Regions from separate parts of the Rhizobium ruizarguesonis genome, predicted to be linked through region 3. Evidence: predicted binding sites of a transcription regulator. Region 3 holds the regulator's gene; each other region holds the start of a gene.
The links. The regulator PhoB, encoded in region 3, activates phosphate uptake and scavenging genes when phosphate is short. The targets are predictions, from matches to a motif close to TGTCATNNANCTGTCAT.

Region 1: the regulator PhoB is predicted to act here: its motif matches at 1,665-1,681, upstream of olsB (l-ornithine N(alpha)-acyltransferase).
Region 2: the regulator PhoB is predicted to act here: its motif matches at 1,415-1,431, upstream of J3P73_RS19295 (acid phosphatase).

Annotation. Positions count from the first base shown of each region.
Region 1 is NZ_CP071678.1:483,200-486,477, reverse strand. Features, by position in the region: gene J3P73_RS02345 (PAS domain-containing hybrid sensor histidine kinase/response regulator) at 1-1,620, shown strand, start outside; gene olsB (l-ornithine N(alpha)-acyltransferase) at 1,729-2,607, shown strand; gene J3P73_RS02335 (L,D-transpeptidase family protein) at 2,627-3,166, opposite strand.
Region 2 is NZ_CP071678.1:3,899,163-3,902,440, forward strand. Features, by position in the region: gene J3P73_RS19295 (acid phosphatase) at 1-1,364, opposite strand, end outside; gene J3P73_RS19300 (hybrid sensor histidine kinase/response regulator) at 1,544-3,278, shown strand, end outside.
Region 3 is NZ_CP071678.1:646,217-649,494, forward strand. Features, by position in the region: gene pstB (phosphate ABC transporter ATP-binding protein PstB) at 1-314, shown strand, start outside; gene phoU (phosphate signaling complex protein PhoU) at 359-1,072, shown strand; gene phoB (phosphate regulon transcriptional regulator PhoB) at 1,206-1,889, shown strand; gene J3P73_RS03170 (GcrA family cell cycle regulator) at 2,173-2,706, opposite strand; gene J3P73_RS03175 (aspartate aminotransferase family protein) at 3,127-3,278, shown strand, end outside.

The DNA.
Region 1 (3,278 bases), 160 kb from region 3:
GACGAGCGGCTCATCGCGCAGGGTCGCGAAGAGGCCCGGCAGAAAGCCGAATATAACAGCGCCGCCAAATCGAGGCTGCTTGCCACCGTCAGCCACGAGGTGCGCACGCCGCTTTCGGGCATCCTCGGCATGACGCATCTGATCGCCGAGACGCGGCTGACGCAGGAACAGCAGAACTATCTCGCGAACATCCGCCAGTCCGGCCATGCGCTGACGCAACTCGTCGAGGATCTGCTCGACTTCTCCACCATTGAGGTCGGCCGCTTCGCGCTGCACCCGCGCTCGGAATCGCTGCGCAAGCTTCTGGAAAGCGTCGTCGAGATGCTCGCCCACCGGGCGCATGAAAAGGGTATCGAGATCGGCGCCACAGTGTCGTCCGACGTGCCCGAAAATATGAGCTTCGACCCGGCGCGGCTGCGCCAGGTTCTCTTCAACGTCATCGGCAATGCCGTGAAGTTCACCCAGGTCGGCGGTGTCTTCATCCGCGTATCGCTCGACGCCGACGACATCTCGATCACCGTCACCGATAGCGGTCCCGGCATGACGACGGAGGAGCAGGCGCGCGTCTTCGGCGAGTTCGAGCAGGGCGGGAGCGTTGCCGACAAGAGCAGCGGGACCGGGCTCGGCCTTGCCATCTCCGCCCGCATCATGCGCGAATTTAACGGCGCGCTGACGGTTGCCAGCGAAAAGGGCAAAGGCAGCGAATTCACCATCCGCTTCCCCGTCGATATCGGCAGTGAGCGCCCCGACCGGCGAAACACGCTGCTTGCCGGCAACAGCGTCGTGCTGCTGGCCCCAGCCGGTGCGGCGCGCACAGCCATTGCCGAGACGATCACCACGCTCGGCGGCCTCTGCCATCTCGTCGGCGACGGCGAGACGGCGCGGGCAACGCTGCTCGGCTTGGCAAAGGGCGGACGGCGGCCGACCGATATCATCATCGACCACCGGATGTCGGCTGAATTTTCCGCCCATCTTGCCGATCGCGCCGACATCGCCGCCCTCGGCCTGCGCAAGGTGCTGCTCGTCAATCCGGAAGAGCGCAGCGCCCATCCGCTCGACCTTTTCGACGCCTGGCTCATCCGGCCGCTGCGCGAGCAGTCGCTGATCGACGTGCTGCGCGGGCGCATGCGCGGCATGGAGAAGCGCGACGCGCTCAACGACAACCAGCCGGGCTTCGGCCTTTCGGTGACAGAGACGTTGGTTGCCGCCAGCGGGCTCAGCATCCTGCTCGGCGAGGACGACCCGATCAATGCCATGCTGGTGCGCGTCGTCCTGGAAAAGGGCGGGCATAAGGTGCGCCATGTCGAAGATTTCGAGGCCCTGCTCGACTACGCGCTCTGCGAGGCGAATGCCCGGCCCGATATCATCATCAGCGACCTCTCGATGCCTGGTGGTAACGGCATCGAAATGCTGGGACGCCTGCGCGGCCATGAACGGCGGCTCGATCTTGCCTCGGTGCCGGTGATCGTGCTGACCGCCGACAAGAGCGACGAATCGCGCCGCCAGGTCTTGCTGAATGGCGCCAACCGCGTCATGGTAAAGCCGGTCGATCCGGTGCGGCTGCTGACCGAAGTTCAGGCGGTTGCCGCCCTTTCCGCCCGCCGGGCAGAGGCGCGGTGAGCGCCTCAGAAACCGGCACGCTTCTTGCGGCTGGAAACTCAAAATGTCACTTTCCTGTCGCAGAGAAGTGTTTTATGGCGTCGATAAGCCGGCAACGGGAGAATCGTCATGTCCGCCATCGACATCCTGAATCGTGACACCACCGCGGAGCCCGCACGGCCCTCGACGGCTGCTGTACAGAAGGACGGCGATATCCTCGGCCGCATCGGCAATCTGGAGACCCGCCTTGCCCGCACGGCACGCGAGATCGATGCCGCCCAGGCCGTGCGCTACCGCGTCTTCGTCGACGAAATGAAGGCGCAGCTGCCGCTGGATGCCATGCGCCGCCAGCGCGATGTCGACGCCTATGACGCTGTCTGCGATCATCTTCTGGTTCTCGACCGCTCGATCGAGGGCGACCCGGAAGACCAGATCGTCGGCACCTACAGGCTGTTGCGTCAAGATGTCGCCATCGCCAATGGCGGTTTTTACTCGGCTTCCGAATTCGAAATCGACGGCCTCATCGCCAAACATCCGGACAAGCGCTTCATGGAGCTCGGCCGCTCCTGCGTGCTGCCGGAATACCGCACCAAGCGCACCGTCGAGCTTCTGTGGCAGGGCAACTGGGCCTATGCGCTGAAGCATGGCGTCAGCGCCATGTTCGGCTGCGCCTCTTTCCCCGGCGTCTATCTCGAAAGCCACGCGCTGGCGCTGTCCTTCCTCTATCACAATGTGCTGGCGAAGAACGAATGGGCTGTCGGCGCCCTGCCGGATCTGGCCCGCAACATGGACCTGATGCCCGTCGAGGCCATCAACCCGAAGCGGGCGCTGATGGCCCTGCCGCCGCTGATCAAGGGCTATCTGCGCCTCGGTGCGATGGTCGGCTCCAGCGCGGTTGTCGATCATGCCTTCAACACGACCGACGTGCTGATCGTGCTGCCGATCACCAGCATTTCGGACCGTTACCTGAACTATTACGGCGCCGACGCCGGCCGCTTCGCGAGCTAGAGCCTTTCCTCGCAATGCTTCAGGGCATGATCTCTATCGGGGTATGAGTGGGGACGCGAGCCCAGATATCGCGCATCTCCGCGTTGGTTACTGCAACACACCCATCCGTCCAATCCCAAAGGTGATGGACGTTTCCGAATAGGCCCCAGCCATTGGGAAGCCCGTGGATCATGATATCGCCCCCGGCTGGAAAGCCTCCGGCTTCAGCGTTGCGCCGATCATCCGGGTTTGGATAGGAAATGTGCAGGCTCAGATAGGCCATAGACTTTGGATTTCGCCAGTCTATTTCATAACGCCCTTCAGGTGTTTTCTCGTCACCTTCTCGTTGCTTGGGCCCGGCATCGGCAGCCGTGCCGAGAGAAATCCGGTATGTAGAGATGGGAGCATCGCCTCTGAGAAGGACCATGCGACGTTCGGATTTATAAACGCGAATGAGGTCAGCCCGTTGTTCCAATGGCGCATCCGGAGGCGGCGAGCCTGGGCCGACCCTGGCCATCAATTTCGTATAAGCGAAACAGCTGGCGACCACGATGACTAAAACGACAAGCTTGTTTCTCAACTTGATCTCATCTTCAGGAGGCGCGCTCGAGGCCGGGCACGATCGGGCCGGCAATGGCTAGAGCATGATGCCGAAAAGTGTGCGCGGTTTTCGGCATCATGCTCTATTTCTT
Region 2 (3,278 bases), 1.8 Mb from region 3:
CCATAACCGTCGGCCGCGGCAAAGAGGTTGAGACGGCCGTAACCTTCCGCATCGTCGAGGAGCGGATAGCCGGAGGCGACTTCCGTTGTCTTCAGCACGTCGCGGCGCTGCTCGCCGCCCAGATAGGGCAGACGCGTTTCGAGAAGCGCTTCGGCGCCCTGCGGCACGCGCGCCGGCTGATCGGTCGCATGGATCGTCGGCAGGCCGTAGCTCAAGCGCTGCAGCACGTAAGCGCGATTGGCGTCATGATCGGCGAAACGATCTGTAGCCAGCGGTGCCGCATGGGCAGCGACTTCGAGCGCGCCCGCATCCGCAACGCCTGATTTGGCGATAAGCCATGACTGCGCTTGGCTGTAAGCGTCGTTCTTCAGCGCGGCATTATCGGGCTTATTCAGATTGTAGACGACCGTAGCCGTGCCGAGCATCCGGCCGCCCATCACGTCGAGAGGAGAATGCATGCCGGCGAGGATGCGGTCTTCACCCAGTTCGCTGGCGCGCGTGATCATTTCCTGAAAGCGCTGCGGCACGAGATAGGCCATGGCCAGCGCATCCCGCCAGGCTTCCGCCGTATGCCCGCTCGGGAAACCGCCGTCCTCGACCGGCTTGCCGCTCTTGGCGGGCTCCAGCGTCGGGACGACCGACACGTCCTGGCTCCAGCGGTAGGGACGGCCATACTTGAAATAGCGCTTGGCCGGCTCCGTCGAGCCATCACCGCTTGCGGCGTTGATGAAGTCGATTGCAAGGCCCATGTCGGGGTTGGCATCGGTCTTGTTTTCCGCGTCCGGCTTGCTGCCGGCGCCGCGATTGTTGCCCTTGTCGTCATATTTGACCGTCGTCGCGTCGGCCGCCACCTCGGTGATCGTGGTGATCTGCTTCGAGCCGGCCTTCCAGGCATCTGTCAGCGGACCGAGGCCATCGACGATGCTGGCATTCTTGCCGCGCCGATCGTCGAGATAGGCGGCCACCGCCTGATCGGCAGTCCGCGCCCGCGTCGCTTTGACGACATAGGCGATGTTGGCGTCATGGACGGCCTGGTTGACGATATGGCCGTCGGTCTTGCTAGAAGGAATGCCGTCCCAATCCGTCTTGGCGACCGCCGGGCAATTATCCTTGGCAGGGGCTTCGACACCCGCATCGACGAAAGGCGTGCGCGGGGTCCAGATTTCGAGGAAGCCGGAGAGAAGATGAACGGCGGCGTTGCTGTCCACCGTCGAGAAGCAGGCGTCACCACGCTTGTTGGTGTTTCCGGCCTGCGCATAAGGCGCTTTCGCCGCCGTGGTCTGCTCGGCGCTGGCAAGCGATGGCACGATCGAAAGAAGGCAGACGAGGGCGGTGCTCAGGCGGCAAAGGCTTAAAGCAGACATGGCGATACCCGAAATGATTGAACGAACGCCGGGAGAGTTAGAGCCCTTATGTGACAGATCAATTGCAAAAATATTGCCATTCTGTGAACCAGTCGGTGCCCGCCTCTTGCCTTTCCCAACCATCCCGCCAAAACTGCCGGAGAGACGATGAGCCCAACCGGAATGCCGGAAAGGAAGACATGGCAGCGCGCCAACGCATCATTCCGGTGAGACGCGAATATAATCGCTGGGTCGCCAACCAGACGCTGGAAGATTACGCGTTGCGCTTCACCGCAAAGAGCGCTCGCCATTTCTCCTCGCAGCGCATCTCGCAGACGGCGATCGGCGCGATCTCCTTTCTGGCGCTGGAGGCGATCGGCGGGGCGATCACTCTCTCCTACGGCACCACCAACGCCTTTTACGCCATTATCGTCGCCTCGGCCGCCATGCTGGCGATCGGCCTGCCGATCAGCCGCTACGCCATCCGCCACGGCGTCGACATCGATCTTCTGACGCGTGGCGCAGGCTTCGGCTATATCGGCTCGACCATCACCTCGCTGATCTATGCGAGCTTCACCTTCATGCTGTTTGCGATCGAGGCATCGATCATGTCCGGGGCGCTGGAGCTCACCCTCGGCATCCCGCTCTGGATCGGCTACATCATCAGCGCCGTCATGGTGATCCCGCTGGTGACGCACGGCGTGCGGCTGATCAGCAAGTTCCAGCTGATGACCCAGCCCTTCTGGATCGTGCTGAATATCCTTCCCTTCATCTTCATCGCCTTGTTGGACTGGGAAAAGTTCGATCTCTGGCGCGCCTTCGCCGGCATCCGCCATGCCTCCGGCCCGCCCGGCACCATCGCCGAATTCGATCTGGTGGAGTTCGGCGCCGCCTCCGCCGTCATCCTGGCGCTGATGTCGCAGATCGGCGAACAGGCCGACTTCCTGCGCTTCCTGCCGCCGGACCCGCAGCGCAAGTGGCGCCACCGCTTGGCGATCTTTCTCGCCGGGCCCGGCTGGGTCATCATCGGCGCGCCGAAGCTGCTTGCCGGTTCATTTCTGGTCGTGCTGACCTTCACCTCGGGCGTCCCCCTCGATCGCGCCGCCGACCCCGCGCAGATGTATCTGACTGCCTTCGGCTACATGGTCCCCTGGCATAATGCCGCGCTGCTGTTGATGGCCGCCTTCGTCGTCGTCTCGCAGCTGAAGATCAACGTGATGAATGCCTATGCCGGTTCGCTCGCCTGGTCGAACTTCTTCTCGCGGCTGACCCACAGCCATCCCGGCCGCGTCATCTGGCTGGTCTTCAACGTCGCGATCGCCCTGCTTTTGATGGAACTCGGCATCTACCGGCTGCTGGAGGAAACGCTCGGCATCTTCTCGATCATCGCTATGGCCTGGCTCTGCACGATCTCCGCCGATCTCTTCATCAACAAGCCGCTTGGCCTTGCTCCCCCCGGCATCGAGTTCAAGCGCGCCCATCTCTACGACATCAACCCCGTCGGCCTCGGCGCCATGACGTTGTCGGCGGCCGTGTCGCTGATCGCTCATTTCGGCGCCTTCGGCGATATTGCCGCCTCGCTCGCGCCCTATATCACCCTCGTCGTCGCATTGATCGCCTCGCCTGTCATCGCCTGGGCGACCAAAGGCAAGTTCTATCTCGCCCGCAAGCCGCGCCACAGCTGGAAGAACCTGACGAGCATCACCTGCTCGGTCTGCGAACATCCCTTCGAACCGGAGGACATGGCCTGGTGTCCGGCCTATGCCGCGCCGATCTGCTCGCTCTGCTGTTCGCTCGACAGCCGCTGCCACGACATGTGCAAGCCGGCGGCCCGTTTCAACGCCCAAGTCGGCACCGTCGCCAAGGTGCTGCTGCCTCAGACCATCATCGAGAAGCTGACGACACGCCTCGGCCGCTACGGCATCGCCGTCGTGC
Region 3 (3,278 bases):
TGTCGGGCGGCCAGCAGCAGCGCCTCTGCATTGCGCGCGCCGTCGCCGTCAGCCCCGAAGTTATCCTGATGGACGAGCCCTGCTCGGCGCTCGACCCGATCGCCACCGCCAAGGTCGAGGAGCTGATCCACGAGCTGCGCGAGAACTACACGATCGTCATCGTCACCCACTCCATGCAGCAGGCCGCGCGCGTTTCGCAGCGCACCGCCATGTTCCACCTCGGCAATCTCGTCGAGGAGAACGACACCGACAAGATGTTCACCAATCCCGACGATCCGCGCACCCAGGACTACATCATGGGTCGCTTCGGTTGATTTTGGCGACACCAAGCCTTCCCGTTATTCGAGGATAAAGCCCCATGGCATCGACACATATTTTTTCTGCCTATGATGATGACTTGAAGTTCCTGTCCAGGCGGATTTCCGAAATGGGCGGCCTGGCCGAGCAGATGGTCAGCGAAGCCGTGCGCGCTCTTGTCAACGGCGATACCGCGCTGGCGCAGAAGGTCATCTCCGACGACGTGATCCTCGATCACGCCGAACGCGAAATCGGCGACAAGGCGATCGTCACCATCGCCCGCCGTCAGCCAATGGCTTCGGACCTGCGCGAAATCATGGGTTCGATCCGCATCGCCGCCGATCTCGAACGCGTCGGCGACCTCGGCAAGAACACCGCCAAGCGCGTCATCGCCGTCCAAAGCACCGGCGTTCCCCGCAAGCTCGCCCGCGGCCTTGAGCATCTGTCCGAGCTGGCGCTCGTCCAGCTCAAGGAAGTGCTCGATGTCTACACCAATCGTTCAGCCGACAAGGCAAATGCGATCCGCGAACGCGACAACGAGATCGACGCGATGTACACCTCGCTGTTCCGCGAGCTCCTGACCTACATGATGGAAGATCCGCGCAACATCACCAGCTGCACGCATCTTCTCTTCTGCGCCAAGAACATCGAGCGCATCGGCGACCACGCCACCAACATCGCCGAGACGATCTTTTACATGACGACAGGCGCGCAGCCGGAAGGCGACCGTCCGAAGGACGACAGCGCCAACACCGTCGGCGCGGTCACCGAATAACCGCCCACACCCCGCCGCTTGCGTGCGCGCCCATCCGGGCGCGCAAGAGGTCGCAGCCAATTCTGATTTTGCGCAGGATGCATTGCTTAAATCACCCCCGGTTTAAGGATCATGCGCGAGGAGACCGACACGCATGATCCCGAGAGTTGCAGTTGTTGAAGACGAGGAAGCCCTCAGCGTGCTCCTTCGCTACAATCTCGAAGCGGAAGGCTTCGAGGTCGATACCATCCTTCGTGGCGACGAAGCCGAAATGCGGCTTCAGGAGCGCACGCCCGATCTGCTCATCCTCGATTGGATGCTGCCCGGCGTCTCCGGCATCGAGCTTTGCCGGCGCCTGCGCATGCGGCCGGAAACCGAGCGCCTGCCGATCATCATGCTGACGGCGCGCGGCGAGGAGAGCGAGCGTGTCCGCGGGCTGTCGACAGGCGCCGACGATTATGTCGTCAAGCCCTTCTCGACCCCCGAGCTTGTTGCCCGCGTCAAGGCGATGCTGCGCCGCGCCCGTCCCGAAGTGCTGTCGACGGTGCTGAAATGCGGTGACATCGAGCTCGACCGCGAGACCCATCGCGTCCATCGCAAGACCCGCGAAGTCCGCCTCGGCCCCACCGAATTCCGCCTGCTGGAATTCCTGATGTCGTCGCCAGGCCGGGTCTTCTCCCGCTCGCAGCTGTTGGACGGCGTCTGGGGCCACGATATCTATGTCGACGAGCGCACCGTCGACGTCCATGTCGGCCGCCTGCGCAAGGCGCTGAATTTTTCCAACATGCAGGACGTCATCCGCACCGTCCGCGGCGCCGGTTATTCGATGGAAGCCTGAGGGCTTTTTCGTCATGCTCGGGCTTGTCCCGCTGCTGTCGGTTCGCGGCGATGGACTGCCCCTCATCCGGCTGCCGCCACGTTCTCCCCGTAAACGGGGCGAAGGGGATATGCCGCGACCTCTCCGTTCCCCACAACCTTTTGCAGGGCACGTCCCCTCGCCCCGTTTACGGGGAGAGGGTTAGGGTGAGGGACAGCCATCCCCGCAACGAGCGCTCCCATCCACGCGCACAAAAAAACGGGCCACTCGGCCCGTTTCTGCATTCTGACGATGGTCAGCCCGCTCAGCTGGCCCGCGCTGCTGCCCGGCGGCGTTCGTTGACCGGCTGGTAGGCAAGCTTCTGGTGATAGCCGCAATAGGGCGAATTGTCGGGGGATTCGCAGCCGCAGAAATGGAAGTCGTCCTTCAGCGGATCGCCGACCGGCCACTTGCAGGTGCGTTCGGTCAGTTCCGTCAGGCCGAGGCGTCGGGAAATCGGCACGACCACGTTGCCTCTCGGCACGTATTCCATTTCCTCGATCGTTTCGATCTCGATCTCTTCCTTCAGCATGGTCGCGCCCTGCTGGCGGGTAACGGTGCGGGTAGTGACCCGCGAGGCGTAGTTCGGCGCGCGCGGCGCCGAGGTATTGCGCTTCGGCGTTCGTGCCGCGGTGTTGGTGCCGCCGGCCTTGGCACGGCCGGGAAGGCTCAGCCGGTGCACTTTGCCGATGACCGCATTTCTGCTGACCCCGCCAAGCTGCGCAGCGATCTGGCTGGCGCTCAGTCCTTCGGCCCAAAGTTTCTTGAGTTTCTCGACCCGCTCGTCTGTCCAGTTCATGCCCTGTCTCCACCTTCTGCGTTGGTGATGGCAGAATCCCTCACCGTTGTCCCGGGAGCTCCGAAACAAGAAACGCTTGATCAATTTTGGTGACTAGTTCCGCCGCATGCAGTCTAGTAATTGAACTTTAACCTAGTGTGAGGCTGACTCCGTGACAAGAGTCGCATGAATCCGGATGAATCGAATTCGTAGTTTTCCCCAACTTGCTGCCCCTGCGTGGCATTTCTGCAATAATGCCTGTTGAAGACTGAAAATGCCGCTGTACACCCTTGCTGCATAAGCTAAGGGCGCAGTTTTGTTGACATTGCAGCGCGAAAAGGAAATAGTGCCACTCGCCGCCGCAAGGCGGCATTTTTGATTTTTCGGGCCTGGTTTCTTTAGCCGGAGTCATTGCCCGGCAACTTTGATGGAGATCGCGCCATGGCTGAAGCCGCGCCGCTTTATGACACCTATTCTCGTGCCCCGCTGCGGTTCGAGCGAGGCGAGGGCGTGTGGCTGATCACCGAAAGCGGCGAGCGATATCTCGATTTCGGCGCCGGCGTTGCCGTCACCTCCGTCGGCCACAGCAATCC